DNA from 2 places in the Cellulosimicrobium sp. JZ28 genome. Region 2 is predicted to be linked to the other one. Evidence: predicted binding sites of a transcription regulator. Region 2 holds the regulator's gene; the other holds the start of a gene.

Region 1 (15,320 bases), 1.1 Mb from region 2:
TACGGGGCGTTCGACGCCGTGCACGACGTGACGTTCACCGCCGCGCCGGGCCGCGTCGTCGGGCTGCTCGGCCCGAACGGCGCCGGCAAGACGACCACGCTCCACGTCCTGCTCGGCCTCGCGGCCCCGACCGCGGGCACCGCGACGTTCGACGGCCGCGCGTTCGCGGACCTGACGCACCCGGCCCGCACCGTCGGCGCGCTGCTCGACGCGGGCGGCCTGCACCCGGGACGCACGGGGCGCGACCACCTGCGCGTGCTCGCGTCCGCCGGCCGGATCCCGGCGCGCCGCGTCGACGAGGTGCTCGCGCTCGTCGGCATGACGCCCGCCGCGGACCGCCGCGTGCGGACGTACTCGCTGGGGATGCGGCAGCGCGTCGGGATCGCGGCCGCGCTGCTCGGCGACCCGGAGGTCCTCGTCCTCGACGAGCCCGCGAACGGTCTCGACCCCGCCGGGATGCGCTGGCTGCGCGACCTCGTCCGCGCGTTCGCCGACGACGGCGGCACCGTGCTCCTCGCGAGCCACGTGCTGTCCGAGGTGCGGCAGGTCGCGGACGACCTCGTCGTCGTCGGGCAGGGGCGCGTCGTCGCGGAGGGGCCGCTCGACGAGCTGCTGCACGGGGAGTCCCTCGAGGACTTCTACCTCGACCTGACCGCCACGACCGAAGGGGTGCGCTGATGTACCGCGCCGAGATGCTCAAGCTCCGCACGACCCGCGCGACGTGGGTCGTCGCGGCCGTCGCCGTCGCCGGGATGCTCGTCGTCCAGGCCTTCACCCTGCTGCTCCCCACGATCCTGCGCAGCGCCGACGCGGCCGGCGGCGGCACGACCGTCGGGCTCCAGGCGCCGCCCGAGATGGTGGCCGAGCTCGCGCCGGACCTCGGTGCGCTCGCCGACGTCTCGCAGCCCGCGTTCCAGCGCTCGATGCTCGACCTCCTCGGCACCGGCCTCGGCGGCTCCGGCTCCGTCGGCGTCGCGACCGTGTGCATGCTCCTGCTCGGGGTGCTCGCCGTGACGACCGACTTCCGCACGGGCGGCATCGTGCCCACGGCGCTCGTCCAGCCGTCGCGGCTGCGCATCCTCGGCGCGAAGGCGGGCGCGACGGCGACCGTCGCGCTCGGCGTCGGCGTCGTCCTCGCCCTCCTGGGCGCCCTGGGCCTGCTCGTCGCGATCCTCACGACGCCGGGCGCGGGCCTCGCGCTCGGCCCCGGGGACGTCCTCGGCGTCTGGGCCCGCGGGCTCGCGGTGCTCGTCCTGCTCGCGTGGCTCGGGCTCGGCATCGGCACCCTCGTGCGCGGCCAGGTCGCGGGCGTCGTCACGGTCGCCGCGCTCGCGCTCGCCGAGCCGATCGTCCGCGGCGCGGTGACGCTCCTGTCCGGCGGCGACTCGGCCGCGGCCGAGTGGCTCCCGCTCGGGCTGGGCGCGCTCGCGTCGACCGGCGGGTCCGCCGCGACGCTCCTCGGCGGCGCGGCCCCGCTCGGCGCGCTCGCCGCCCTCGCCGGGCTCGCGGCGTGGGCCGCGCTCCTGCTCGGCGGGGGCGCCGTGAGCCTGCGCCGGCGCGACCTCGTCTGACCACAGCCCGTCCGGCTCCCGACGCGACGACCCGTCGTCCACAGGCCGGGAGCCGCACGGCGCCGTCGGCCCGCCCGCCCCGTAGGGTGGGCGGGCCCGACGGCGCACCCCGTCCCCGCACCCGTCGCCCGTTGGAGGAGGACCGTGACCGAGACCCTGCGCCGCGCGCTCGACCGGGTCGGCGTCCGCACCGACACCGGCCGCGACGCCGTGCTGGCCGGTGTCGTCGCCCTCGCGACCGTCGCGCTGTTCCTCGGCATCGAGCGCGTCCTCGCGACAGAGGTCGGCGCCACGTTCGGCGCGGGCCCGGGCGAGAGCGTGATCGGCCCGGGCGTGCGCGCGACCGTGCTCACGCTCGTCGTCGGCCAGGCCGCGGCGCTCGTGCTCCGCCGTCGGGCACCGCTGGTCTGCCTCGCGCTGACCGTCGTCGCGCAGGTGGCGATCACCGCCCTCCTGCCGCCGTACGTCGGGTTCCAGGCCCCGGCCACGCTCGTCGCCGCCTACTCCGCCGGGGCCTACGCGCCCCGCCGCGCGCGCCTCGGGGCGCCGGCGCTCGCGGCGCTCGCGCAGGTCCTGCTCGTCTTCGCGCTCGGCGGGTTCGGTGTCCCCGCCGGGGCCGGGCCCGCGCAGCACGCGCTCCAGGTGGGCGGCGCGCTGCTCTCGGCGGTGCTCACGTTCGTGGGCGCGGCGCTCGTCGGCTCGTACGTCGCGACGCGGCGCGAGCTCGTCGCCGAGCTGCGCGACCGCGTGGTGCGCGCCGAGCGCGAGCGCGAGGCGCTCGCCGCGCAGGCGGTGCTCGAGGAGCGTGCCCGCATGGCGCGCGAGCTGCACGACGTCGCGGCCCACCACCTCTCGGGCATCGTCGTGCAGGCGTCCGCGGCGGAACGGCTCGTCGACGCCGACCCGGAGCGCGCCAAGGAGTCGGTGCGCTGGATCCGGTCGCAGGGCCGCGAGACCCTCGACGACCTGCGCCTCGTGGTCGGCATCCTGCGCGGGCGCGACGACGAGGGCGACGAGCGCGAGGCCCCGCAGCCGACGCTCGCCGACCTCCCCGCGCTCCTCGAGACGGCCCGCGCGGCGGGCACGACGGTCACCGTCGAGACCGAGGGCGAGCCCTGGGAGCCCACGCCCACCGCGCAGATCGCCGTCTACCGCGTGCTGCAGGAGGCGCTCGCGAACGCGCGGCGGCACGCACCCGGGCGACCGGTCGCGGTGCGGATCGCGTGGAGCCCGGCGGCCGTCGTCGTGACCGTGCGCAACCCCGCCGGTCGCGCCGCTCCCCCGCAGGACGCGCGACCGGGCCACGGCCTCGTCGGGATGCGCGAGCGCGCGGCCGTGCTCGGCGGCACGCTCGACGCGCGGCGCACGCCCGACGGCGCGTGGCTCGTCCGGCTGACCGTCCCCCGCGCCCCCGCGCGCGACCCTCGCACCCCCGCCCAGGAGGCCTCGTGACACGCGTCGTGCTGGTGGACGACCAGGCCGTCGTCCGCGCCGGTTTCACCGTCATCCTCGAGAGCGAGGGCCTGGAGGTCGTCGGCGAGGCGTCGAACGGCGCGGACGCCGTGCGGGTCGCGCGCCGCGAGCGCCCCGACGTCGTGTGCATGGACGTGCGCATGCCCGGCGGCGACGGCATCACGGCGACGCGCGCGCTCGCCGGGCCCGACGTCACGGACCCGGTGCCCGTCCTCGTGGTGAGCACGTTCGACCTCGACGACTACGTGTTCGGGGCGCTGGAGGCGGGGGCGAGCGGGTTCCTGCTCAAGGACGCGGAGCCGGAGGTGCTCGTGGACGCCGTCCGCCGCGTCGCGTCGGGCGACGGCCTCGTGGACCAGTCGCTCACGCGCCGCGTGCTCGGCGAGTTCGCGCGGCGTCGTGCCCCGGTGTCGCGGGACGACGACGCGGCCGCGCTCCTCACGCCGCGCGAGCTCGACATCGTGGCGCTGCTGTGCCGGGGGTCGTCGAACGCGGAGATCGCGACGGCGCTGTTCCTCGAGCCGAGCACCGTGAAGTCCCACCTGAGCCGGGCCATGACGAAGACGGGCGCGCGCGACCGCGTGCAGCTCGTCGTGTGGGCGTTCCGGCACGGGATCGTCGACCCGGCCGCCTGACCTCAGCGCACGGGCCGCGGGGCCGCGAACCGGGCGTGCACCGGCGCGGCGACGTGCACGAGCGGCGAGTCGGCGGGCGGCAGCCCGAGGCGGTCGAGCAGGTCGGTGTCGAGGACGTCGAGGGTGCCGCGCCGCAGGGTCCACGGCTCGTGCACCACGGGGAAACGCCACAGCCGCCCGGCCCGCGCGCCGTACGCGGACCACCGTGCCGTGAGCCACCGCACGAGGCCCGAGGACGCGTCCACCTCCTCGTGCGCGCGCACCTCGGCGTGCAGGGAGAGGTCGCGCAGCCCCGGGTGCTCGTGCGGCACGCGCAGGGGCCCGCGGCCGTCGGACCAGAACCGGTAGCGCACCGCGGACGGCGCCCCGGCCCGGTCGCCGCGCGCGTGCACCGCCGCGCGGGCCGGGTGGTACGGGACGCCGGCCGCGCGTGTCGCGGCGACGAACGCGCGCGACGTCGCCCACAGGCCGAGGAACCACACGCCCTCGGCGCCCGCACGGTCGCGCACGTACACGCGGACGTTGAGCTCGGGGAACGCCGACCACGCGCCCAGCGGCGGCAGCGGCGGGACGCGGACGCCCGCCATGCGGAACGGGACCACCCCGAGCCACGTCGTCCCGCCCGCCTCCTGCACGGTGAGGCCGGGCGGGAGCCACCCCTGCACGACGGCCGGGTCGACGGGCCAGTGCAGGAACGTCAGGGCCTCCCAGCGCTGGGCGTTCACCACCACCCGCGGTGCCGGGTGCGGCGACGCACCGTGCGGCGGCGTGCCCGGCCCCGCACCGGGCGGGGCCGGGTGGGCGCTCACCGCGTTCCCGCCGCGTCGGCCGCGTCGGCCGCGAGGCGGAGGTCGTCGACGAGCGCGGCGAACGCCGCCTCGCGCTCGGCGCGGTCGCGTACGCGCAGCAGCGCGGACGGGTGGGTGGTGAGGACGACGCGCGGCGCGTCCGTCGGCCGGGGCAGGCGGGCGCCGTCGGACGGCTCGGAGCGCCCACCGTCGCCGGGCGCGCCCGGGGAGAACGGCGACGCCGGCTCCGCGTCGCCGAGGTCGAGGACCCGTCCCCGCTCGGCGGTCACGCGCACGGGCCGCCCCAGGACGGCGCGCCCCGCGGTCGCGCCCATCGCGACGACGACGCGCGGCCCCACGGCGGCGACCTCGGCGGTGAGCCACGGCAGGCACGCGCGGACGTGCGCGACGTCCGGGCTCTTGTGCAGGCGGCGCCCGCCGCGCTGCTCGAACCGGAAGTGCTTGACGGCGTTCGTCAGGTACACGTCGTCGGCCGCGAGCCCGGCCGCGTCGAGGGCGTCGTCGAGGAGGCGCCCGGCCGGGCCCACGAACGGCTCGCCCTCGCGGTCCTCGTGGTCGCCGGGCTGCTCGCCGACGAGGGCGAGCCGCGCGTCGTGCGGCCCGCGCGAGAACACGACCTGCGTCGCGTCCGCCCAGAGCTCGCACCCGTGGCAGTCGTGCGCCGCCCGGTCGAGCGCCTCGACGTCGTGCACGGCGCGGCCGCGGGGCAGCCACTCCTGCGCGCCGGGACGCTCGGGCGGTCGTGGGCTCATGGCCCTACGGTGCTCCCGCGCGCCCGCCCTCGCACGAGGTCGGCGCACCGGTCAGAACAGGCTCAGCGGTTGCCGGGAGCGCCGCGCGTGAGGTCCTCGGACTCCTCGGGGTGGTAGACGCACACGTGCAGGGCGTCCGGCCGCACGCTGACGTCGAGGCGCTCGTCCGGATCGATGACGTCGCCGTCGAGCTGGCGGGGCTGCGGCCGGTCGGACACGACGGACACCTCACGCCCCCGCACGACCTCGCGGCTCGGCACCCGGCTCTTGCCGCGCACCACGCCCCACAGGAGCTGGACCCAGTGCTTGAGGTTCCGGGGCGCGAAGATCGCGACCTCGAGCTGGCCGTTGTCGGGTTCCGCGTCCGGGAGGAGGTTCGTCCCGGCCTGGAGCCGCCCGACGTTCCCGATGACCACGGTGCGTGCCCGGCGCCGACGCGTCCGCCCGTCGACGGTGACCTCGACGTGCATCTCGTCGTCGGCCAGGTGCTTGAGCGCGGAGAAGACGTACGCGATCGAGCCCGCGCGGGCCTTGAGCGCCGTCGGCGCGTCCTGCATCATCGCGGCGTCGAGGCCCATGCCGGCCATGATCGCGAACGTCTGCCCGTCGGCCACCCCGACGTCGATCGTGCGCCGGCCGCCGCGCAGCACGAGCCGGATGCCCTCCTCGGCGTCCGACGGGACCCCGAGGTTGGCGGCGAGCAGGTTCCCCGTGCCGCCCGGCAGGATCGCCAGCGCGGCGTCGGTGCCCGCGAGCCCCTCGACGACGGCGCGGACCGTGCCGTCCCCGCCGCTCACGAAGACCACCTCGGCGCCGTCCTCGACGGCCTGGCGCGCCTGGCCCGTCCCCGGGTCCTCGGCCGTCGTCTCGAGCCACGCGGGCTCGGGCCACCCGGCGTCCGTGAGGCGCGCGACGATGAGCTCGCGCAGCGCGTCGAGCCCCTCGACGCGGTTCGGGTTGACGATGACCGCGGAGCGGCGCGGGACGTCGTCGGGCCGCCGCTGCGCGGAGGTGGTCGCGGAAGAGGTCGTCTCGTCGGTCGGCACGGACCGAGTATGTCCTGGCGGCGCGCTGTCCGCCCGGGCTCCGGCCGAGACTGCTCGATGACGAGCGGGAGCAGGGGCGGTGGGACGGGCTGCGGCCGCCTAGCGCTCCTTGAAGTAGCGGAAGAGGTGTTTCTCTCGCGTGGTGAGGACGGCGGTCTGGGCGCCGAGGAAGGTGCCGACCGCGCCGGCGGCCAGGGACCGAGCGCCCGTGGCCCAGGTCTCGATGCCAGGGTCAGGGTTGTCCCAGGCGGCGACCCACCACAGGGTGGTAGCGGCGATCATGGTCGCGGCGATGGCCCAGGCGAGCGTTTCGAGCAGAACCTGCCAAGCGAGGGCGGGTCGTGGGACGCGGGCGTGCAGGGCGGCGGCGAGCTCGAGGCGACGGGAGCGGATCGCGGTGTAGCCCAAGGCGATCCCGACGGCGAGCGCGGCGACCGGGGCGTGCCGGGTCAGGCGCTCGGCGAGCAGGGCCGGCGCGTCGTAGCTGGTGCCGAGGCGAGCGTTGAGCTGGCCCTGAGTGGGCCTGATCTCACCGGACGGATCGGGCACGAGAGCGGTGCGTAGGTAGGCGGCCGTGGTCGCATCGGCGGGCCAGATCTCGGCCCAGCACGCGTCGAAGGGCCCGGTGGCCGGTACCGGGGTGAGCAAGGTGTAGCCGAGGGTGCGGACCCGGCCGTCGTCGGGGTAGGAATAGACGCCCGCGACGACGGCCGTCCCCGTGCTGGTCGCGACCTGGTCGTCGGCGCGGATGCCGAGCGCGTCCGCGAGATCGCTCGCCAGCCACACGCCGGAGGCGGTCGTGGCCGACGGGTCGAGAACGCGCGCCAGGCCGGGAGTGATCTCGTAGGTGGAGAGTTCTGACCCCGGGAGGTTCAGAGCACGAACCGGCTCGCCCGCACGCAGTGCACCGGCGGCGCGCACCCCGGCGATCTGGGTCAGCGCCTCGCACCGCACCGCGTCCACGTGTTCGGGCGACTCGAGCACCTGCACGCTCGCACCGGCGTCGCGGAAGTCCTGCGCGCCGCGGACGACGTCGACCACCGCACGCACATCCACCGCGGCGAGCACGCCGACGGCGAGCAGCAGCACGACGGCGTACGGCGCCGCACGTGTGGTGCCGGTCAGGACGTTGCGCCACGCTTCGGACATCGTCGACCCGGCCCGCATCGACCGACGACGGCGCGGCGGGGTCTGGTCGGGTATACCAGCAGGCGTGGAGGCAGGCAGGGTCGTGGGCGGAGCCGTCGCTGCGGGCGGGGTGGTGCTCATCGCGCCCCTCCGGCCCGCTGCCCCGCGAGGCTGGACGTCTCCTCCTGGTAGTCCGCGAGGTCGACGATGCGCGTGCACGCGTCGCGCGTGTTCGGGTCGTGCGTCGCGACGACGACGATCGAGGACTGCTGCGCGATCCCCTCGAGGACACCGTTCACGGTCGCGGCGGTCGCGAGATCGAGCTGCGCGGTCGGTTCGTCCACGAGCAGCAGGTCCGGAGCGATCGCCACCGCACGTGCGAGCATGAGCCGCTGCGCCTCCCCGCCCGACAGCGCGCGGAAGGGCCGGCCCGCGACCGGCGCGAGCGCGAACCGGTCCAGGATTTCCAGCGCCTCGGTCTCCGCATCGCGGCGCCGGGCCCCCCGCGCCAGCAACGGCAGCACCACGTGGTCCAGGGCCGCGCGCCTTGCCACCCCGTGCGGATTCTGGAACACCCACCCCGTGTGATCGACCCCGACCCGCTCGATCGTGCCCGCCCGAGGCGTCACCCAGTCTGCGAGCAGGCTGAGCAACGTGGACTTGCCCGAGCCCGACGGGCCGACCAGCCCCACGACCTCCCCAGGTCGCAGCACCATGTCCAAGCCCGTGAACAGGGTGCCCGTCCCGTCGAACGCGTGTGACAACCCGGACGTGCGCACGTACTTGGCTCCCGGCGCTCCTGTGTCTGAGCTCAGTCGGCCCGCTCTGCTCGGCCTCACGCGCACGATGACTGCCCCTGCGGCGTGAGGTCGACGACGGACGGCGCGGCGCCGTCGAACGTCACCAACGTCTGCCCCAGGGACGACGACACCACCGTCACCGGCCGGGGTTTACCGTCTCCCACCACACACCCCGAACTGCCCGACAGCGCGAACAACGCGCCCGGGGGCACCACTGCCACGTCCAGCGGCTCGGCCAGCACGTATTCCAGCGTCACCGGCTCCGAGCCCCCCGAACGCTGCCACGCCGCAAGCTCCGGGCCACGTTGCACCTCCTCCAGGAACGTCGGGTCCGTCACCACGCCGCCCTCGCCCACCGGTGCGGTCAGCTCTCCGTACTGCACCACCCGCGCGCCCGGGGCGCCGTCCCTGACCGAGTCAGCGAGCCGCAACGACGACAGCGCGCCCGCAACGGTCACGAACGGCTCGTCGCCCGCGACCGCGCCCAACGGCGCCCCGCACTCCTTCACCGCCACCGACGGCGCCGGCAACCACAGCACGGACGCCGCCGGAAGGTCACCCGACGGCTTCGCGACTCCCGCATCCTTGAACAGGCGCGTCACCGCCGTCTTCGTCGCGTTCCCGTACTCCGCGTCCGCACGAACAGGGAACCCGATCCGCGCAAGCTCGGCCTGGAGCGCATGCACGTCGTCGCCCTTCGCGCCCGGGGCGAGGTCGCGCCACAGCGGGACCGACGTCGCCAGCGCCAGCACCGGCCGGTCGTCGATCGTCGCGGGGCTCGACCCCGACTCGATCACCCCGCCCGGCACGCACGACGACGCCGTCACCCGCCCCGAGTCCGACAACGGCAGCGGCGCCTCCTGCGCGACCTGCGGCGTCACCTTGACGCGCCGGACGTCGTCGAACACCTGCGACGACACCGGCGCCGTAGCCACCGCCTCCGGTGACCGTACGGCCTGTGGGACACGATCCGGCGCCAGTACCACACCTGCGGCCACGCCACCCGCAAGAAGCGTCACCACGCCCAGCATGATCGTGGCCACCGCGACCCCGGGCCCGTCACTCTTGCTCACCGTCATCACCCCTGCATTTCTTCGAACCCAGGCACTCCGAGAGGTTCCTGCCTGGATCAGTCTTTCGCGAGATCGACGACCAGCGAGCGGTCGCGGTCCATCACCACGACGACGGGACCACGCGAGCCGACCGAGCGATCGGCAAGGTCCACGACCTTCCCGAGAGCTTCATCGGGCGTCGGCTCGACAATGCACTCCGGTTCCGAGTCGGCGTCGAAGACGTAGGTCCATCCGCGTTCCGGCTCGCCCCCGCACGAGCCGACAAACTCATAGACAACGAACACGGGCCTCCCCAAGGCCTGCCCCCACTCGCGGGAGAAACCGATCGGGACATCGTTGAGCGACTCGTCGAGCACCCGATCTCGGACGACCCCGTCAGAGGCAAAACCCTCGGGCAGATCGACCGTCCCAGCTTCTGCGGCGTCCTCGAGCTCACGGCTCTCCTCGGGCGTCAGGGGAGGAACCGCCGGACGAGCCGTGCACGCGCCCCCGGACGCGACGGCGCACGCGACGAGCAGCGATACCGCGGCACGGCGGGCACCTCTTCTCACGAATCCGGATTCCTCATGCAGCGCACTTCCCATGCGTCCGGCTCGAGCCCGTCGAAAGCCCCCTCATCGATCTCACGGACGACGTCGTCGGCGGAGTAGTCGGCCCCTCGCGCACCGTGCCGGACCATGCACTCTGCGACGGCGGTGGTCACGTCCTCGTCCTGAGGATTCCCGAGGACAGCCGCATAGAGAGGCTCGATGAGCGCTGTCGTCCCGGTCTCGCACTCTGCGAGGATCGAGTCCGCGCCTCGGGACTCCGCTTCGTCCTCGAACGGTCCGAGCCGATACCGGTCACCGAGAGCTTCCACCGGGACGCCACGGTCTTCCAAGCACGCGACGAGTCGGCTCCGAGCCTCGACCATCTCCGCGTCCGAGATGGTTCCGTCGCGCAGCACGCCCCGTTCGAAATCGGACGTCGATGCCTCGTATGCAGCATCGAACTCTGCTGCGTACGGGCCCTCCTGCCCGGCGTTCTGGGAACAGCCGGACAGGAGAGCAACCGCAGCGACGACGGTCGACAACCATCGTCCCGGCACCGTCATACGATCACGGCACCTTCCACCCGCTGGTTTGATTGCGGTCCCACACCTGGCCGTAGTTCGCGACTCTCCAGGACGACGGGTAACGACTCGTCTTGGACCATGTGTGCCAGTAGGCGATGTCCTGGAACACCCCACCGTTGGTGGTGCGATAGTCGAACCGCGCACGCGTCAGCCCACAGTTTCCACGAAAGGTCTCGGTGTATGTCGCCCAGTCGTAGATCTGAAAGTGGCAGCTGTTGATCCCGGGTGTCGCCGCAGCTGTGACAGGCACTGCCACGACTGCACCGATCACGAGGGCTGACGCCGCGATGGCTGAGACCAATCTTCGCTTCATCGCGATTTCCCCTGTCTTGCCGTCCCCCTGGGCGGCTGGCTCGAGGATTGCACACCAGTGCGCGCGCCACAAGACCTAAATCTGAGGTGCTAACAAAGAGCCGCCGGGGACGCGGACGGGCAGCGTTACCTGGGACGGCGCGACTCCCCGGGGGTCGCCTCTGGCAAGCCATGGACGTGACGCATCGTGACCGTGATGACGGATCGGTGCGCAGGTCCGCGTGAAAGCGATTCGAGGATCAGGATGCCTCACGGCGCCGGTCCGGGCGGGGCCACGGACGTCGTCCCGGGCACCCGGCCGCACCCGCTCCGCAAGGCTCGAGAGCGCGGCCCTTGCCGCAGGGCGGGCAGGGCACGACCCCGCCCCAGGCCACGTGCCAGCCGTTCGACGACGGCACGTGGCGCGGGGGCAGCCGAGCGGGATATCAGGCTGTGAGGATCTCCGTGCCGAGGGCGAGACCGTCGCCCTCGGGGTCGCGGTCGACCCGCACGACGTCGCCGTCGGCGACGTCGCCCGAGAGCAGCATCCGCGCGAGGCGGTCGCCGATCTCGCGCTGCACGAGGCGGCGCAGCGGGCGCGCCCCGTACGCCGGGTCGAAGCCCTCGAGCGCGAGCCACTCGCGGGCGGCCGTCGTCACGTCGAGCGTGATGCGCCGGTCCGCGAGGCGCCGGCCGAGCGCGGCGACCTGGATGTCGACGATCCGGCCGAGCTCCTCGATCGTCAGCGGCTCGAACACGATGACGTCGTCGAGCCGGTTGAGGAACTCGGGCTTGAAGGACGCCCGCACCGTGCTCATGACGGCCTCGCGCTTCTCCGCGTCGTCGAGCATCGGGTCCACGAGGAACTGCGAGCCGAGGTTCGACGTCAGCACGAGGATGACGTTGCGGAAGTCGACCGTGCGGCCCTGGCCGTCGGTGAGACGGCCGTCGTCGAGCACCTGCAGGAGGATGTCGAAGACCTCGGGGTGCGCCTTCTCGACCTCGTCGAGCAGCACGACCGAGTACGGCCGACGCCGGACGGCCTCGGTGAGCTGGCCGCCCTCCTCGTAGCCGACGTACCCCGGGGGCGCGCCGACGAGCCGGGCGACCGAGTGCTTCTCGGAGTACTCGGACATGTCGATGCGCACCATGGCGCGCTCGTCGTCGAAGAGGAAGTCGGCGAGCGACTTCGCGAGCTCCGTCTTGCCGACGCCCGTGGGGCCGAGGAAGAGGAACGAGCCCGTGGGGCGGTCCGGGTCGGCGACGCCCGCGCGCGAGCGGCGGACGGCGTCGGACACCGAGCGGACGGCGGCCTGCTGGCCGATCAGGCGCTCCCCGATGACCTCCTCCATGTGCAGGAGCTTCTCGCTCTCGCCCTGGAGCATGCGGCCGGCGGGGATGCCCGTCCACGCGGACACGACCTCCGCGATCTCGTCGGCGCCGACCTTGTCCGCGATCATCGGCGCTGCCTCGGGGCCGGACGCGGCGAACGCGTCGTCGGCCTGCTCGGCCGCCTCGGCCTCGTCGAGCTCGCGCTGCACCTGCGGGATCTCGCCGTACTGCAGGCGGCCCGCGGTCTCGAGGTCGCCCTCGCGGATCGCGCGCTCGACCTGGACGCGCAGCTCGTCGAGCTTCGCGCGCAGGTCGCCGACGCGGTTGTGGCCCGCCTTCTCGGCCTCCCACCGCGCGGTGAGGGCCGCGAGCTCCTCGCGACGGTCCGCGAGGTCGGCGCGCAGCTTCTCGAGGCGTTCGAGCGACGCGGGGTCGGTCGACTCGGACAGCACGACCTCCTCCATCTCGAGGCGCGTGACGGCGCGCTGCAGCTCGTCGATCTCGATCGGCGAGGAGTCGAGCTCCATGCGCAGGCGCGACGCCGCCTCGTCGACGAGGTCGATCGCCTTGTCCGGGAGCTGGCGCCCGGTGATGTACCGGTCGGAGAGCGACGCCGCCGCGACGAGCGCGGAGTCGGCGATCGTCACCTTGTGGTGGGCCTCGTACCGCTCCTTGAGCCCGCGCAGGATCGCGACCGTGTCCTCCACCGAGGGCTCGCCGACGAACACCTGCTGGAACCGGCGCTCGAGCGCCGGGTCCTTCTCGATGTACTCGCGGTACTCGTCGAGCGTGGTCGCGCCGACGAGGCGCAGCTCGCCGCGCGCGAGCATGGGCTTGAGCATGTTGCCCGCGTCCATGGCGCCCTCGCCGCCCGCGCCCGCCCCGACGACCGTGTGCAGCTCGTCGATGAACGTGACGACCTCGCCGTCGGAGGACTTGATCTCCTCCAGGACGGCCTTGAGGCGCTCCTCGAACTCGCCGCGGTACTTCGCGCCCGCGACCATGCTCGCGAGGTCGAGCGACACGAGGCGCTTGCCCTGGAGCGAGGTCGGGACGTCGCCCGCGACGATGCGCTGGGCGAGGCCCTCGACGACGGCGGTCTTGCCGACGCCCGGCTCGCCGATGAGCACCGGGTTGTTCTTGGTGCGGCGGCTGAGCACCTGCACGACGCGCCGGATCTCGGAGTCGCGCCCGATGACGGGGTCGAGCTTGCCCTCGGCGGCGCGCGCCGTGAGGTCGGTCCCGTACTGCTCGAGCGCCTTGTAGGTGCCCTCGGGGTTGGGGCTCGTCACGCGCGCGCTCCCGCGGACGGCGGGCAGCGCGGAGCGCAGGGCCTCGGCGGTCGCGCCGGCCTGCTGGAGGATCGTCGCGGCCTGCGACGACCCGGCGGCGATGCCGAGGAGCAGGTGCTCCGTCGAGACGTACTCGTCGCCGAGCGCCTGGGCCTCCTTCGCGGCGGCGTCGAGCGCCGCGGACGTGGCGCGCGACGGCGTCGGCTGCGCGACGGCCGAGCCGCTCGCGGTGGGCAGCGCGACGAGCGCCGCGCGCACCTTCTGCCCGACGGCCTGCTTGTCGGCGCCGACGGCGTCCAGGAGCCCGACGGCGACGCCGCCCTCCTGTGTGAGCAGCGCGGCCAGGAGGTGGGTCGGCTCGAGCTGGGGGTTGCCGGCGGCCGACGCGGTCTGGATCGCCTCGCCGATCGCCTGCTGCGACATCGTGGTGAACTTCGTTTCCATAGGTGCTCCGTGTGCTGCTCGAAAAGATGGTCTGACCAGTGGAACGACTCCTAAGTTGAGTGTATTCCGCTCAACTTCGATCGGCACCCCCGTGCGGCCTCTCCTCGCTCGCCCGCGTCCCCGGAGCGGATGAAGTCCGGCCGCATTCCGTCTCAAAACGGCATCGACCCTCGCCCCGGGCGACGATCCGCGACATGCTGGGCGGGTGAACTCCTCACCCTTGCGCAGACGACTCGGCCTCGGTGCCCTCCTCGCCACCCTCGCACTGTTCCTCACGGGGTGCATGAGGATGGACATGGCCATCACCCTCAACGAGGACGACACGTTCGACGGCAGCGTCGTCATGGCGTTCTCGGACGAGGTCGCCGAGTCGATGGGCTCGGACCCCCAGGAGCTCTGGGACCAGATGGGCTCCGAGATGGAGTCCGAGATGCCGGAGGGCGCGACGCAGGAGCCGTACGCGCAGGACGGCTACACCGGCACCAAGATCACCTACGCCGACCAGCCGATCGCGCAGCTCGACACCGGCGCCGCCGACTCGATCTCCGTCACCCGCGAGGGCGACGAGTACGTCGTGAGCGGCTCGATGGACATGACGGGCGAGGAGTTCAACCCAGACACGGGTGACGCGGCGACCGACGAGATGTCGCGGCAGATGATGGAGGGTCTCGACATCAAGATCGCCATCACGTTCCCCGGCGAGGTGGCCGAGTCCAACGGCGAGGTCGACGGCAACACCGTGACGTGGACCCCGGTGGTCGGCGAGGTCAACGAGATGACGGCGCGCGGCTCGGCCGTGCCCGGCGGCTCCGCGGGCTCGGGCTCGGGCTCCGACGAGGGCACGGACGAGGGGACCGACGACGGCGCGACCGCGCCCGACACCGACAGCTCCGACGGGTCCGGCTCGTCGGCGTGGATCTGGTTCCTGGTCGGCGGCCTCGTGCTGCTCGGCATCATCGGCCTCGTGCTGTGGCTCGTGCTCCGCTCGAAGCCCGGCACGCAGGACGGCCAGGGCACGGGCTTCCCGCAGGGCGGGTACCCCGGCCAGCCCGGACAGCAGGGCGTCTACGGCGCGCCGGGTCAGTACCCGGGCCAGCCCGGCCAGCAGGGTCAGTACCCCGGTCAGCCCGGCCAGCACCCCGGCCAGCAGGGCCAGTACCCCGGGCAGGGCCAGCAGGGCCAGTACCCGGGCCAGTACGGCCAGCCCGGCGCGCACCCCGGCCAGCAGGGTCAGTACCCCGGTCAGCCCGGCCAGCACCCCGGCCAGCAGGGTCAGTACCCCGGCCAGCCCGGCCAGTACCCCGGCCAGCAGGGCCAGCACCCGGGCCAGCCCGGCCAGCCGCAGGGCTACGGGACGCCGTCCGGTCCGGGCCAGCAGGGTGGCCCGTACGGCGGCCAGCCGCCGGCGCCGCCGCAGCAGGGTGGCTACCCGGGCGCCGCGCCGTTCGCGCCCCCCGGCGCGCCGCACCCCCAGTCGTCCCCGACGACGCCGCTGCCCGCCCAGCCGCCCGTCCCCCGGGCGCGACCCAGCCGCTGCCGCCGCACCAGCCGCCGGCACCG
Region 2 (15,320 bases):
ACGGCGCTCACGGGCGCGGGCGTGTCGACGGACTCGGGGATCCCGGACTACCGCGGCCCGGACTCGCCGCCGCGCAACCCGATGACGTACCAGCAGTTCGTGCAGGACGAGGCGTTCCGCCGCCACTACTGGGCGCGCAACCACGTCGGGTGGCAGCACGTGCACCGCACGCACCCGAACGCGGGCCACCGGGCGCTGGCGCGACTGGAGGACGCGGGCGTGCTCGTCGGGCTCGTCACGCAGAACGTGGACCTGCTGCACGAGGACGCGGGCAGCCGCAACGTCATCGACCTGCACGGCCGCTACGACCGCGTGATCTGTCTGCAGTGCGGGCGCGTCATCTCGCGCGAGCACCTGGCCGAGCGCCTGACCGCCCTCAACCCGGGGTTCCTGGAGAGCATCGGTGACGTCGGCGACGTGGAGATCGCGCCGGACGCGGACGCCGTGATCGAGCAGACGTCGCACTTCCGGCCCGCACCGTGCGAGTTCTGCGGCGGGGTCCTCAAGCCGGAGATCGTGTACTTCGGGGAGAACGTGCCGCGCGAACGGGTCGACCGTGCGTTCGCGATGGTCGACGAGGGCGACGCGCTCCTCGTCGCCGGGTCGTCGCTCACGGTGCTGAGCGGGCTGCGGTTCGTGCGGCACGCGGCGAAGGACGGCAAGCCGGTCGTCATCGTCAACCGCGGATGGACGCGCGGCGACCCGCTCGCGACGCTCAAGATCGAGGCCGGCACCACGGAGACCCTCACCGCCCTCGCCGAGGCGCTCGCGCGCTGAGGCCACCGACCCAGCGGTGGGGAGGAAGGACGGCGCCGGGTCGTGGCGGGCCTGGCGGGAGGCGCCGAGGAACGAGGCGTCGGATGGTAGACCCGGCGCCGCCCTTCCTCCCCACCGCGACCGCGACGACAGGGGGTGCGCTCAGCGCTGCGCGCCGAAGAAGTCGCGGAGCAGCCGTGCGCACTCGTCCTCGCGCACGCCGCCGACGACCTCGACGGCGTGGTTCGCGCGCTGGTCGCGCACGAGGTCCCACACCGAGCCGGTCGCGCCGGCCTTCGGGTCCCACGCCCCGAGCACGAGCCGCTCGACGCGCGCCAGCACGAGCGCGCCCGCGCACATGACGCACGGCTCGAGCGTGACGACGAGCGTGCAGCCCTCGAGGCGCCACTCCCCCCACGTCGCGGCGGCCTGGCGCAGCGCGAGCACCTCGGCGTGCGCGGTCGGGTCGCCCGTCTCCTCGCGCCGGTTGCGTCCCACGCCGAGCAGCCGCCCGTCCGGCCCGACGACGACCGCCCCCACGGGCACGTCGGCGCTCGCGAGCGCGTGGGTCGCCTCGTGCAGCGCGAGGCCCATGAGGGCGTCCCACGTCCGGCGGCGCCCCGCGACCGTGGCGGGCGGGAACGCGCCCTCCGTGGCAGGGATCGCGAGCCCGCGCGGCACGGTGCCCGACGCCGTCCCCTCCTCCGGGTGCGCGAGGTCGCCCCGGTGCGCGAGGTCGCCCCGGTGCGCGGGGTCGCCCGAGCGGGCGGGGCCGCCCGGGTGGGCCGGCTCGCCGGGGTGGGCGACGTCGTCGGGCACGGGACCTCCGGTCGGTAGGTGCGGGCCGCACCAGGCTAGCGACCGGGCGCCACCCCGTGCGCGGACCGGTTACCGGCCGGTACGGCGGACGGCCAGCGGTCCGATACCGTTGTCACCATGCGCCTGCACGTCGCCGACCACCCGCTCGTGGCCCACAAGCTGACCGTCCTGCGGAACAAGGAGACGACGTCCTCGACGTTCCGGCTCCTCGTCGACGAGCTGGTCACCCTCCTCGCCTACGAGGCGACGCGGGACGTACGCGTCGAGCCGCACGAGATCGAGACGCCCGTGACCAGGACGGTCGGCGTCCGGCTCGCGGAGCCGCGCCCCCTCGTGGTGCCGATCCTGCGCGCGGGCCTCGGCATGCTCGAGGGCATGACGCGGCTCCTGCCCACGGCCGAGGTCGGGTTCCTCGGGATGCAGCGCGACGAGGAGACGCTCGAGGCGGTCACGTACGCGAACCGCCTCCCCGACGACCTCACGGGCCGGCACGTCTTCCTGCTCGACCCGATGCTCGCGACCGGCGGCACGCTCGTCGCGGCGATCGACTACGTCTTCGCGCGCGGGGCGCGCGACGTCACCGCCGTGTGCCTGCTCGCCGCGCCGGAGGGCATCCAGGTGCTCGAGAAGGCGGTCGGCGAGCGCGTCGACGTCCAGCTCGTGGTCGCCGCGGTCGACGAGCGCCTCGACGAGAAGGCGTACATCGTGCCCGGCCTGGGCGACGCGGGCGACCGCCTGTACGGCGTCGTCTGACCCTCCCACCTGCACGAACACCCGCCGGGACGCCCCGGCGCCCGCTCGGCACGCCCGGAACGCGAGATCGCCGCGGTCCGCATGCTGAGAACTTCCACGGCTCCTCTTGGCGTGCCGTGCGCTCCGCTGCCATGCTCGCTCCCGTGAGCACCTCGACCCGTCCCGTCAGCGCGCCGTCCGGCGTGCTCCCGGGCGCGGTCGTGTGCGTCTGTTGTCAGGCCTGAACCCTCTCCCGCACCTCGGTTCAGCCCTCGACCCCTGCCGACCCGCCGGACTCCCGGCGTCGCCGTCGGCCCGACGCACCCGGAGCCACCCATGACGCTCACCGCTACCCGCCCCGCCCGCCGCACGCCGTCGGCCCGCGTCCCCGCCGCCCGGGCGACGACGCCGCGCCCCACCGCCCCGCGGCCCGCCCCCGCACCCCGCGCGGCGGCGCCCGAGCCCGCCGCCCCGCGGCGCAACCCCGGCTTCGTGCTCTACGTCGGCGTCGACGCCGCGCCGGGCGAGCAGCCGCAGGCGCAGCTCGTCGAGCTCGCCGAGGCCCTGGGCGAGCTCGCGCGCGACTGGCTGCCGAGCGCCGAGACGTACACGGCGCTCGCCCTCGCGGAGCCCACGACCGCGACGACGTCGCCCGTCCAGGACATCGCCGCGTTCCGCGAGCGGCTCGCGACCCTCTCGCCCGTGCCGCGCGTCGTCATCGACCCCGCGGGGCGCACGGTCACCGTGGAGGGCCGCTCGGCGCGCCTGACGTTCCGCGAGCTCGAGCTGCTGTCGTATCTCGCGCGCACGGCGCACCGCGTCGTGACGCGCGCCGAGCTGCTGGAGACCGTGTGGGCCGACCACGAGATCGCGAGCGGCAGCCGCACCATCGACGTCCACGTGCGACGCCTGCGCGAGAAGCTCGGGCTGGAGCACGTCATCACCACGGTCCGCGGGCTCGGCTACCGGTTCGACCCGCAGACCCCCGTCGTCCTCGGCGGCTCGGGGGACGCCGCCTGAGGACCGCGCTGCCGGGCCGCGGTCGACGTGGGGGTACGTGGGGGACCACGCGCCCGGCAGCGCAACCCCCTCCTGTGACGGCCCTCGCACGCCGCCCGCTCGCCGGGCGCGGACGCGCGTGCGGCGATACGTTCGGCCCATGCGCACAGTCATCGCGGGAGGTCACGGCCAGGTGGGCCGTCGCCTGGCCCGGACGCTGGTGGAGCGCGGGGACGACGTCGTCGCCTTCGTGCGGTCCGCCGCGCAGATCACGGATCTCACGGAGCTCGGCGCGCACGTCGCGCTGGTCGACCTCGAGAAGGACGACGCCGTCGCGGTGTCGTTCGAGCTCGAGGGCGCGGACGCCGTCGTGTTCGCCGCGGGCGCCGGGCCCGGCAGCGGGGCGCCGCGCAAGGACGCGGTCGACCGCGCGGGCGCGGCCCTCCTCGCCGACGCCGCCGAGCGCGCCGGGGTGGGGCGATACGTCCTCGTCTCGTCGCGCGGCGTCGAGGCGGCCCGTGCCGACGAGCGCCCCGACGGCGTCGACGACGTGTTCTGGGCCTACCTGCGGGCGAAGGCCGCTGCGGAGGACGACCTGCGCGCCCGCACGGACCTGCAGTGGACGATCGTCCGGCCCGGCCGTCTCACCGACGACCCGGGCGTCGGGCTCGTGGCCCTCGCCCCCGTGGGCGACGGCGACAAGCCGCGCGGCAAGCGGCGCAAGCCCGGCGCCGCCGTCGGCGAGCGGTCCGACGTGACGCGCGACGACGTCGCGCTCGTGCTCGCGGCGGTGCTCCACGAGCCCCGCTCGGCCGGACTCGTGCTCGACCTCGTGGGCGGCGACCGCCCCGTCGAGGACGCGCTCGCCGACGTCCTGCCCTGACCGCCCGGCCCGGCGACGGACGTCGGGTGCGTCAGCCCGCGCAGCGGGCCTCGCGCTGCCAGATCACCCCGAGCGGGTCACGGTCGGGCCGGATGAGGACGTTCGCGATCCGCGCCGTGTAGTTCCAGCCGCCGTAGGACACCTCGTCGCCGAAGCCGTACCACTCGTCGACCTCCCACGCGGCGTAGCACGCGGGCGCCGCGCTGAAGGGGTCGACCACGAGCTGCTCGGACCACGATCCCGCGTGCAGCACGTACTTCGCCCCGGACCCGGAGGCCTCGCCCAGCGCCACCGTGCGGCGCTCGCCGGCCGCGAGGTCCCACTGCCCCTTCGCCTGCCCGGTGACCCGGAAGGTCAGCGGGACGTTGGAGCCCGCGTTGTCGAGGAGCACGGACACCGTGCGGAACGAGTCACCACGCTTCGCGTCGTAGTACGGGTCACCGAGGACGAGGCTCCCGCCGGGCGCCACGACCGCGCAGTCGAGCGCGTCGAACCGGGCCGTCACCGTCTCCGCGAACGGGGTGCCGAGGACCGTGCGCGAGAGCTCGAACGTGACCGCACCGGACCGCACCGCGAGGGCGCCCGCGGGCAGGTCGACGCTCGCGCTCGCACCCGGCGCGACCTCGCCGAGGTCGCGCGTGCCGAACGGGGTGCGGACGACGACGCGGGTCGGCTCGTCGGCGTCGTTCCGCAGACCGGTCGTGAGCACCACCCCGCCCCCGCCGGGCGCGCACTGCGTCGTCGCCGTGAGGGTCGCCGCCCAGTCGGGCACGTACGCCGCGCCCCGGTAGGTCGCCGCGAGGGTGGAGTCCTGGAAGCCCTTCCCGAGCACCCAGCGGTACTGGCGGAAGGTCACCTTCCCGGCCTTGACGTCGAGCTTCCCCGTGTCGATCGTGAAGGTCGCCGTCTCCCCCGGCTTGATGCCGCTCACCGGGGCGGAGTCCCCGAGCGCGCCGCCGAGCATCCGGGCGTCGAGCGTCTCCCCCGTGTCGTTCGTCAGGGTGCCGACGAGCCGGATCGAGCCGTCCTGCCAGCGCGCCTCGACCGTCGCCGTGCGCGCCCACGACGGCGCGTAGGTCGTCGCGGCGTACGACGCGGTCACCGTGCTCCCCGCCAGGCCGGGGGCGTGAACCCGCTCGACCGCGAACGTGGCCGTCCCGGCCGGGACGTCGCGCAGGCGGGTGTCGACGGCGAGCGTCGCGGTCGCGCCCGGGGCGACCTCCACGGGCGCGGCGACGCCGTACGGCGTCGTCATCGTGACCCGCAGCGTCGTCGCCCGGTACGGGTTGTGGAACGTCCCGCGCACGACCGTCGAGCCGGCGCCCGCACCGTCCGGCACGACCCACGTGGCCGTCGCCGACGCGGAGCCGTCCGCGACGGACCAGTCGAAGCAGTCGACGCCCGGGATCTCGTGGCTCGCGAGGGCCGCGCCGTCGGCCAGCACGTCGAGCGTCAGCGACGCCTCCCCGACACCGCCGGGCACGTCGACGACGGCGTCCCGGCCGCCGTCGACCGTCCGCGTCAGGTCGTCGCGACCGGCGACGGTGAACACCACGGGGACGGTCGAGCGCGTGTTGTCGTAACGCAGCGCGACCGGGGCGGACGACCGCTCGGTCGCCGGGTCGAGCACGCACGCCCCGACGGTCGGCGCGTCCACCGCGGGCGCGTGCCGCACGGCGTCGTACGCGGCGGTCACGACGTGCGCCCGGCCCGAGCCGTCGAGCCGGGAGACGCGGAACGCGACCTCGCCCGCGGCGACCTGCCGGGAACCGGTGTCGAGGGTCAGCACGGCCTCCGCGCCGGGTGCGACGTCGACCGCGCGCGTCGTGCCGAGCTCTCCGCCGTCCAGGGCCACGCGCAGCGTCGCCGCCGCGTGGTCGTTGCGGAACGTCCCGCTCACCACGACGGAGCCGCCGCCCTCGGTGGGCGCCCACTCCGCGGTCGCCGAGCCCTCGACGTCCCACGCGAAGCAGTCGACCGCGCCGACCGTGCGGGAGACGAGCGCGTCGCCGTCGGCCAGCAGCGCGTACGTCGCAGGCGCGGCTCCCGCCGGGGGAAGGTCGACCTCGGCACGAGCCCGCGCCGGGACCGTCTGCGCGAGGCCCGGGTGCCCGTCGACCGAGAACTCGACCGGGAGGGTCGAGGCCGAGTTGTCGAAGGTCAGCGTCGCGGCGGCGGACGACGTGTCCGTCTCGGGGTCGAACACGCACTGCGCGACCGCCGGTTCCGGGACGACCGGCGCGATCGTCTGGCCGTCGAGGGCGAGCGCGACGTCGCTCGGCGGCCGCGAGACGACCGCCTCGCCGCCCGGTCCGACGAGCAGCCGCTCCTGCGAGAGCACGAGCATGCTCGCGGGCACCGCGGGCGCATTGACGTCGACGACCAGCGAGGCGCTCTCACCGACGCTCGTGCGCGCGGGGAGGTCGGCCGCGTGCCACGCGGGCGTGTCGGGCGCGGCGAGGCCGACCGTGACGGGCGCGCCCGTCCGGTTCGCGACGTCGGCGGTGTACCGCACCGTGCCGTCCGCGTTCTCCGCGCGGACCTGGACGCCGTCGGCCCCGAGCCACGCGAGCGGCACCGCCGCGCTCAGGGTGCGGCTCGCCGTGACCGCCTGGTCGTCGGCTCCGGCCCGCACCTCGACGGGGACGTCGGCGGGGAGCACGCGGAGCGCGCCGTCGTCGCGCTGCTGGACCTCGGGCACGAACGCACCGTTCGCGCGCAGCTCGACCGCCAGCTCGACCGACCGTCCCGCGGACGCACCCCGGGCCGGCGCGGGCAGCACGGTGTCGCTCGCGCACTCGAGCGCGGCGCCCCGCGCCGGGGTGGTGCAGGTCCAGCCGTCGTCGACAGGTCGGAGGGACAGCCCCTTCGGCAGCTCGGGCACGGTGAAGCGGACGCCCTGGGCATCACGGTCGCCGGTGTTGGCGGCCGTGAGCGTGAGCGTCGCGGACCCGGGGTTCGCCGCGAGCGTCACGCGCTCGTCGTCGAGCCGGACCTCCGCGCCGACGTACTTCAGCGGCGGCGGCGTGAGGTTGCGCTCCACCGTGCGCAGGCCCTCCGCCTTCACGCGCGCAGGGAACTCGTAGACGCCGCCGCCCCGGGCCGTGACCGTGACGACGAGGTCGCGCGCCTCGCCGGGCGCGAGCACGCCCACCGCGCACGCGAGCGTCCCGCCCGCAGCGGCAGGCCCGCACGGGAGCGCAGCCGTGCGCAGCACGGGCGCGACCGACGCGCCGCGCGCGACGACCGACGACGTGACGGCCTCGACGCCGGCCGGCAGGTCGATCTCGACCGTGACGTTCTGCGCCGCCCTCCCGCCCGAGTTCGACACCGTCAGGCGCACGTCGGCGGGCTTGCGCGCCTCCATCTCGATGCCGGTCCCGAGCGCGACGTCGAGCGCGGCCGGAGCCGGCTCCGGCGGCGGGTCGACGGGCGTCGGCTCGCCGGTCCCCGGGTCGACGGGGGTCGAGCCGCCGGGAGCCGGGTCGGTGGGCGTCGAGCCGACCGGGCTCGTCCCGCCGGGCGCGCCCGCATCCGCGGGCGGAGCCGTCGTCGCGTCGGGGGTGGCGGGGTCCGTCGGCGCCGGCGGGATGTTGGTGGGGGACGTCGGGTCCGTCGTGGGGTCGGGCGTCGGGGCGGTCGTGCCCGAGCTCGGCGAGGGCGACGGAGACGGAGAGGGGGACGAGCCGGACGGCGTCGGGGACGACTGCGAGGTCGGTGACGGCGTGGGCTCGGGAGTGAAGGCTCCGAGCGCGCCCGCGACGCCCAGCCCGGCGACCGCGAGCACGCCCACGGTGACCGCCGCCGCGGCGATCGGCGCGGACGCGACCAGCGCGAGCAGGCCTCCGGCCCCGGCCGCGGCCAGGGCGCCGCCGCCCGCCGCCGCACCGCCGACGGCCGCCGCTCCGCCCACCGCAGCAGCCCCGGCACCCGCGCCCGCACCGGCCGCGCCTCCGGCGACGCTGCCCGCGGCGCCGACGGCTCCCGCCGCCGCGCCGGCCCCGCCGATCACGCCGGTCCCGGCGGCGCCCGCGCCGGCGCCGCCGCCGACGCCCGCACCAGCCCCGGCACCGGTCGCCGCACCGGACCCGCCCGCCGCACCGGACCCGCCGGCAGCACCCGAACCGCCCGCCGCACCGGACCCACCGGCGCCCGATCCTCCGGCGCTCGACCCGCCGGCGCTCGACCCGCCAGCGCCGCCCGACCCACCGGCGCCCGAGCTGCTCGCCGTCCCGCTGCCGGACGCGCCCTGGAGGGCGGCCGCGACCCCGCCGGCGACCGTCGCGCCGCCCGTGGTGGGCAGCGCCGTCCCGACGAGACCGAGCGCGCCCACGCCGAGCACGAGCGGGGCGATGACGGCGCGCATGCCGTGGGAGACGTCGCCCAGCTCGAGCACGAGCCCGCGGCAGTCGTCGCAGCCCTCGAGGTGCGACTCGACGCGCGCCGTCTCGCGCTTGGCGAGGCCCCCGCGCACGTACGACCCGAGGAGCGCGTTGACCGTGCGGCACTCCTCGGCGGGCACGGACGTGAGGTGCTGCTGGAGGTACGCCTGGCGCAGCCCCTCGCGGGCGCGGTACGCGAGCGCGGAGACGCCGTTCGCGGTGAGGCCCAGCAGCGGGGCGATCTCGGCCGGGGACAGGTTCTCGACCTCGGTGTACCAGAGCACGGCACGCCACCGCTCCGGCAGGTCCTGGTAGGCGCGCGTGACGGTCGAGCGCTCGAAGCCCTCGAGCGTCGGGTCCTCCGTCGAGGCCATCGGGCCGAACGCGGACTCGAACGTGCGCTCGTCGTCGGTCGGCTGCGTGCGCCGGGCCCCGCTGACGAGGTCGTACGACAGACGGCGCACGACCGTGAAGAGGTAGGCGCGGAACGTGACGTCCGGGCCGCCGCCGTTCTGCAGCACGGAGAGCGTGCGGGCGAACGCGTCGGACACGACGTCGTCGGCGTCGGCGCTCGAGCGGACGTACTGGCGCGCGACCGTGCGGGCGGCCCCGGCGTGCCGCTCGTAGAGCACCCCGTAGGCGCTCGTGTCCCCTGCACGTACGGCGGTGATGAGCTCGGCGTCGCTGAACGCCTCGCTGTCCACCCGTTGTGCCTGCGTCATCGTCACCCGCCCCGGAGACCGCCCCGAACCGAGGCTACGGTGGCCATAGTAGACGCCCGTCCATCTCACGGGCAGAGGGTTCCCGCCACCGGAGCGCTGACGGCGGTGCTTTCTGGCTTTCGTCCCGTTTCACCCGGGACGTGAGGTCCTGGAAACTTCTCGCCGTTCCCGCGTCATGGACCGCTCGCCCGCACGTCTCATCTACATGGACCACCTCCCGGGGTACGCCGTGCCCGCGACCGACGCCGTGCGCGAGCGGTGGCGGCGCGCGAGCGCCGACAGCGTCTGGCTACGGCCGGGCGACTGGTACCACCCTGCCGTCGACGCGCTCGTCGAGGCGTTGTGCGAGGAGCGGGACGCGACGCCCGCCGCCGAGCGGCTCGGCCGCGTCCGCGCGGAGGCCGGGGTCGGGATCGGCGAGGCCATCGACGACGTCGTCTGCCTGTACCGCGCCCACGACCGCGAACCGGTCGTCGACCTGGTCCGCGGCGTGGCGGTCGGCTGGTCCGAGGGGTACGAGGCCAGCCCTGTGACACCCGAGGTCCTGGACCCGGAGTCCGGCCTCGCGACGACCCAGTACCTGGTGCACCGGCTCCGCGAGACGTACGGCGCGGCCGAGCGCGCGGGCCTGGACGCGACCCAGACCCACGGGCTGCTCGTCGTCGACGTCGCGCTCGACGACCTGACGGGCTGGCAGCGGTTCGCGCGGTCGGCGGCGATGGGCCGCGCGCTCACCCACACGTTCGGCGAGGGCCACCCCATGGCCTCGATCGGCAACGGGCTCTTCGTCGTGCTCGGCGAGCGGGACGCCGACGACGCCATGGTGCGCACCGTGCTCCGCCACAACATCGAGCGCACCGGTCTCGCGCTGGGCGTGACGGCGATCCTGCGCCGACCACCGCGCGTCTGGCTCGAACCCCTCCCCCGCACCCACACGGCGGCCGTCCAGCTCCTCGACACGCTCCAGCGCTGACACGACGACGCCCCGTCCCACGCGGGCGAGCACGTGGTCCGGGGCGTCCGGGGGCGTCTGCGGCCGGCAGGTGACCGACCGCCCGCGAGCAAGGCGGCGACCGCGCGTCAGCGCGGCGTGAAGGTGAGGCAGTCGGCGCGGTCCTCGCCGGACGCACCCGCCCCGACGCGGATCGACGGCGCGGAGCACTCGAGCGAGGCGTTGTGGACGCACTCCGTGCGCTGGCAGGCCCCGACGTGCGCGAGCACCTTCTCCAGCCCGCCCTTCGTGCCCAGCGGGATGAACGTCGCGCACTCGGCGTCGCCCGTGTGACCGGCGATGGTCACGGCGCCCGCGTGGCACCCGTGGTCGTGGTTGTAGCCGCAGCCGTCGATGGAACACTCGACGACCTGGGGCATCTCCGTGAGGCTGCTCATCGCGATCTCCTGTCTCCGAGGACCCGCCGTGGGTCGGTCTCCGCGTTCCACGGTATTCCCGGAATTCCTCGGTGTATAGCAAGGAAGGCCTTGCTAAGAAATGCAGGAATGCGCCGCAATTAGCGCACGGCATTCTTGCGGAAATGCCGCGCCGCAGGTCAGTTGTCGGTGCCGTCGGCCCGGGGCCGCCAGATGACGAGCGCGCGCGCCTCGCCGTGCTCGACGAGCGTCTCGCGCAGGGCCTCCTCGACCCCGCGCCGCACGCTGCGCCCGCGCGGCACGACGACGACGTCGCCGCTCGCCGCGGCGGCGAACACGCGGCCGCCCGGCTCGACGCGCGCCGAGAGCGCCTCGATGCGCCGCTCGAGCCGCTCGACCTGGGACTCGAGGGCGAGGATCCGCTGGATGCCCGCGAGGTTGATGCCCTCGTCGTGGCTGAGGCGCTGCACCTCAAGCAGCTTCGCGACGTCGCGCAGCGAGTACCGCCGCCCCCGGCCCGCGGTGCGGCGGGGCACCACGAGGCCGAGGCGGTCGTACTGGCGCAGCGTCTGCGGGTGCATGCCCGCGAGCGCGGCGGCCTGCGAGATAACGAGGACGGGCGCGTCCTGGTCGACGTCGGGCGTCACGTCCGGACCCGTCCGGGCGTCGTCCGTGCGGTACGCGGTCATCCGGGCCTCCTTCCCGAGCCGGCGCTCCGGGCGCCGGTCACTCCGCGGCCTGGCGGACCAGGTCGGCGCGCACGTCCTGGCCGGCGGTCTCGGCGGCGAACGTCTCGACGGCCTCGCGCGCGGCCTTCGAGAGCTTCTGCGGCACGGCGACCTGGACCGTGACGAGCAGGTCGCCGGTCGACTTCGCGGTCTTCACGCCGCGGCCGCGGACGCGCAGCGTGCGCCCGGAGGGCGTGCCGGCCGGCACCTTGACCTTGACGGTCGAGCCGTCGAGCGTCGGGACGGCGATGGTGGCGCCGAGCGCGGCCTCGGGGAACGTCACCGGGACCGTGATCCGCAGGTTGTCGCCGTCGAGCGAGAACACCGGGTGCGGGGTGACGTGCACGGTGACGACGAGGTCGCCGTCGGGCCCGCCGGCCGTGCCGGGGCGGCCCTTGCCGCGCAGCCGGATCTTCTGGCCGTCGCGGACGCCCGGCGGGATGCGCGTCGTGACCGTGCGGCCGTCGACGGTGAACGTCACGGTCGACCCCTCGACCGCCTGCCGGAACGGCAGGGTCGTGGCGGCCGCGAGGTCGGCGCCCGCACGGGGGCGGGGGCCGCCGAACTGCTGGCCCGCCGCGCCGCCGCCGAACATCGAGCCGAGGATGTCCTCGAACCCGCCCGCGCCCTGGCCGCCGGTCGAGTAGCGCACCCGGGTGCCGCCCGGGCCCCCGCCGCCGCCGAACATGCCGCCGAAGACGTCCTCGAAGCCCGCTCCCCCGGCACCGCCGGGGCCCGCGGAGAAGCGCGCGCCGCCGCCCGCCATCGCCCGGATCGCGTCGTACTGCTCGCGCTCCTTGGGGTCCGACAGCACGGCGTACGCCTCGCCGATCTCCTTGAACTTGGCCTCGGCGCTCGCGTCACCCTGGTTCTGGTCAGGGTGGTACTTGCGGGCGAGCTTGCGGTAGGCCTTCTTGATCGCGGCGTCGTCGGCGTCCTTGGGGACGCCGAGCGCGGCGTAGAAGTCCTTCTCCATCCAGTCCTGTCCGGTCACGGCGCCTCCCTCCTGTCGGTGGTCGTGGTCCTGGTCCTTCGTTCCGTGGCTGCTGCCGGTGGGTCTGCTGCTGGTGATCCTCGCGTGCCCGACGGCGGAGCGCACCTCCGCGCGGGAGGTGCGCCCGCGCCGTCGGGCACGAGGAAGGGGTGGCTACTGCGGGCCGACGACCGAGACGCGCGCGGCGCGCACGACCCGGTCCCCGATCCGGTAGCCCGGCTCGATGACGAGGTTCACCGTGGTGGCGGTGGCCTCGGGGTCGGGCTGGTGCATGAGCGCCTCGTGGACGGTGGGGTCGAACTCGTCCCCGACCGCGCCGTAGCGCTCGATCCCGAACTTCTCGAGCGACGCGTCGAGCTTGTCGGCGATGGCCGCGAACGGCCCCGTCAGCTCGCCGTGCTGCCGCGCGCGGTCGATGTCGTCGAGGACCGGGAGGAGCGCGGTGAGCACGTCCTCGACCCCCTTCGTGCGCGCGGCCTCCTGGTCGCGCAGCGACCGGTTGCGGTAGTTCGTGAAGCTGGCCCGCTCGCGCTGGAGCGCGTCGAGGTGCTCCGCGGCCTCGGCCTTCGCCGCGAGGACCGCGGCGTCGACCCCGGCCTCGTCGGACGGCTCGAAGTCGAGGCCCGCGAGCGGGTCCGTCTCCGCGTCGTCGCCCGCGGAGCCGCCGGCCTCGCCCTCGGGGCGGGGCCGACCGCTCTCCGGGTCGACCTTGCGTTTGTCCGTGAAGTGGAAGGGCTTGTCGTCGGAGCCCTGGCCGGGCTCGCGCCCGGCCTGCTCCTCGGGGCCCTGCGGGTCGGTCGGTCCGTCGGCCGTCACTTGCGCTCGTCCTCCTCGTCCACGATCTCGGCGTCGACGACGTCCTCGTCCGGGGCGGACGTCGCGCCCGCCGCGGCGGTGGCGTCGTCCTGCGCGGCACCGGGGTTGCCGGCGGCCTGCTCCTGCTCGGCCGAGGCGTAGAGCGCCTGGCCGATCTTCTGCGAGGACGCGACGAGCTTCTCGTGCGCGGTCTTCACGGCGTCGGCGTCCTCGCCCTCGAGCGCGGACTTGACCGACGCGATGTCGGCCTCGACCTCGGTGACGACGTCGGCGGGGAGCTTCTCCTTGTTCTCGGAGACGAGCTTCTCGGTCGAGTAGACGAACGCCTCGGCCTGGTTGCGGGTCTCCGCGTCCTCGCGACGCTTCTTGTCCTCGGCCGCGTGCTCCTCGGCCTCCTTGACCATGCGGTCGATGTCCTCCTTGGGCAGCGCCGAGCCGCCCGTGATGGTCATCTTCTGCTCCTTGCCGGTGCCGCGGTCCTTCGCGCCGACGTGGACGATGCCGTTCGCGTCGATGTCGAAGGTGACCTCGATCTGCGGCACGCCGCGCGGGGCCGGCGCGATGCCGGTCAGCTCGAAGGTGCCGAGCGGCTTGTTGTCGCGCGCGAACTCGCGCTCGCCCTGGAACACCTGGATGAGCACCGACGGCTGGTTGTCCTCGGCCGTCGAGAAGATCTCGCTGCGCTTGGTCGGGATGGCCGTGTTGCGCTCGATGAGCTTGGTCATCACACCGCCCTTGGTCTCGATGCCGAGGGACAGCGGGGTCACGTCGATGAGCAGGACGTCCTTGCGGTCACCGGAGATGACGCCGGCCTGCAGGGCCGCGCCGACGGCGACGACCTCGTCCGGGTTGACGCCCTTGTTCGGCTCCTTGCCGCCCGTGAGCTCCTTGACGACGTCGGTCACGGCCGGCATGCGGGTGGAGCCACCCACGAGCACGACGTGGTCGATGTCGGAGACGGAGACGCCCGCGTCGGAGATGACCTTGTGGAACGGGGCCTTCGTCCGGTCGAGGAGGTCCTGCGTCATCTGCTGGAACTGGGCGCGCGTGAGCTTCTCGTCCAGGTGGATGGGGCCGTTCTCGCTCATCGAGAGGTACTGCATCGAGATGGTGGTGCTCGTCGCGGACGAGAGCTCCTTCTTCGCCTGCTCGGCGGCCTCGCGCAGACGCTGGAGCGCGATCTTGTCCTTCGACAGGTCGACGCCCGAGCTGTTCTTCACCTGCTTGATGAGGTGCTCGACGATGCGGTTGTCCCAGTCGTCGCCACCGAGGCGGTTGTCGCCCGAGGTCGCGCGGACCTGGATCGTGGAGAAGTCGTCCTCGTCCTTGCCGACCTCGAGGAGCGAGACGTCGAACGTGCCGCCGCCCAGGTCGAAGACGAGGATGAGCTCGTCCTCCTTGCCCTTCTCCAGGCCGTAGGCGAGCGCGGCCGCGGTGGGCTCGTTGACGATGCGGGTCACGTTGAGGCCCGCGATCTGCCCGGCGTCCTTGGTCGCCTGGCGCTCGGCGTCGTTGAAGTACGCCGGGACGGTGACGACCGCGTCCGTGACGGGCTCGCCCAGGTACTCCTCGGCGTCGCGCTTGAGCTTGCCCAGGATGCGCGCGGAGATCTCCTGCGCGGTGTACTTCTTGTCGTCGATCTCCACCGACCAGTCGGTGCCCATGTGGCGCTTCACCGAGCTGATGGTGCGGTCGACGTTCGTGACCGCCTGGCGCTTGGCGACCTCGCCGACGAGGACCTCGCCGGTCTTGGAGAAGGCGACCACCGACGGCGTCGTGCGCGACCCCTCGGCGTTCGCGATGACCGTGGGCTCTCCGCCCTCGAGGACGGCGACCACCGAGTTGGTGGTGCCGAGGTCGATCCCGACTGCTCGTGCCATGTGTGTGCCTCCGTCGTTCTGGGTGCCCGACGGCGCTGCTGCGCCTCGGCACACCGGGTTGAGTCTGCTTCACTCAAGGTAGATCCGTGGTCGGTGCTCGCGCAACCTCACCCGGCTCAACTTGAGTCCATCAGGCTCAACCTTCACGCGACCCGCACTATTCCCCGCTCGCGGCCGCCCGGGACCGCGCCTGCTGGCGCGCGCGTTGCTCCGCGTAGCCCTCCTGCCAGTCGGCGGCGAG

What was found. The regulator HspR, encoded in region 2, represses chaperone genes until heat shock. The targets are predictions, from matches to a motif close to AAGTTGAGTCNNNNNGACTCAACTT.
Region 1: the regulator HspR is predicted to act here: its motif matches at 13,813-13,837, upstream of clpB (ATP-dependent chaperone ClpB).

The regions. Positions count from the first base shown of each region.
Region 1 covers NZ_CP017660.1:63,923-79,242, reverse strand. Annotated here, with positions in the region: gene BJP59_RS00335 (ABC transporter ATP-binding protein) at 1-678, shown strand, start outside; gene BJP59_RS00330 (hypothetical protein) at 678-1,571, shown strand; gene BJP59_RS00325 (sensor histidine kinase) at 1,716-3,023, shown strand; gene BJP59_RS00320 (response regulator) at 3,020-3,679, shown strand; gene BJP59_RS00315 (YqjF family protein) at 3,682-4,410, opposite strand; gene BJP59_RS00310 (UdgX family uracil-DNA binding protein) at 4,485-5,240, opposite strand; gene BJP59_RS00305 (diacylglycerol/lipid kinase family protein) at 5,303-6,286, opposite strand; gene BJP59_RS00300 (hypothetical protein) at 6,386-7,555, opposite strand; gene BJP59_RS00295 (ATP-binding cassette domain-containing protein) at 7,552-8,193, opposite strand; gene BJP59_RS00290 (peptidoglycan-binding protein) at 8,250-9,293, opposite strand; gene BJP59_RS00285 (hypothetical protein) at 9,344-9,871, opposite strand; gene BJP59_RS00280 (hypothetical protein) at 9,835-10,359, opposite strand; gene BJP59_RS20100 (hypothetical protein) at 10,385-10,510, opposite strand; gene clpB (ATP-dependent chaperone ClpB) at 11,139-13,760, opposite strand; gene BJP59_RS00270 (LppM family (lipo)protein) at 14,056-15,320, shown strand, end outside.
Region 2 covers NZ_CP017660.1:3,318,719-3,334,038, forward strand. Annotated here, with positions in the region: gene BJP59_RS14880 (NAD-dependent protein deacetylase) at 1-777, shown strand, start outside; gene BJP59_RS14885 (nucleoside deaminase) at 919-1,350, opposite strand; gene upp (uracil phosphoribosyltransferase) at 1,693-2,328, shown strand; gene BJP59_RS14895 (winged helix-turn-helix domain-containing protein) at 2,644-3,327, shown strand; gene BJP59_RS14900 (NAD(P)-binding oxidoreductase) at 3,467-4,189, shown strand; gene BJP59_RS14905 (sigma-70 family RNA polymerase sigma factor) at 4,221-9,275, opposite strand; gene BJP59_RS14910 (hypothetical protein) at 9,469-10,266, shown strand; gene BJP59_RS14915 (DUF1540 domain-containing protein) at 10,374-10,682, opposite strand; gene BJP59_RS14920 (heat shock protein transcriptional repressor HspR) at 10,841-11,350, opposite strand; gene BJP59_RS14925 (DnaJ C-terminal domain-containing protein) at 11,388-12,383, opposite strand; gene grpE (nucleotide exchange factor GrpE) at 12,537-13,199, opposite strand; gene dnaK (molecular chaperone DnaK) at 13,196-15,079, opposite strand; gene BJP59_RS14940 (alanine--tRNA ligase-related protein) at 15,237-15,320, opposite strand, start outside.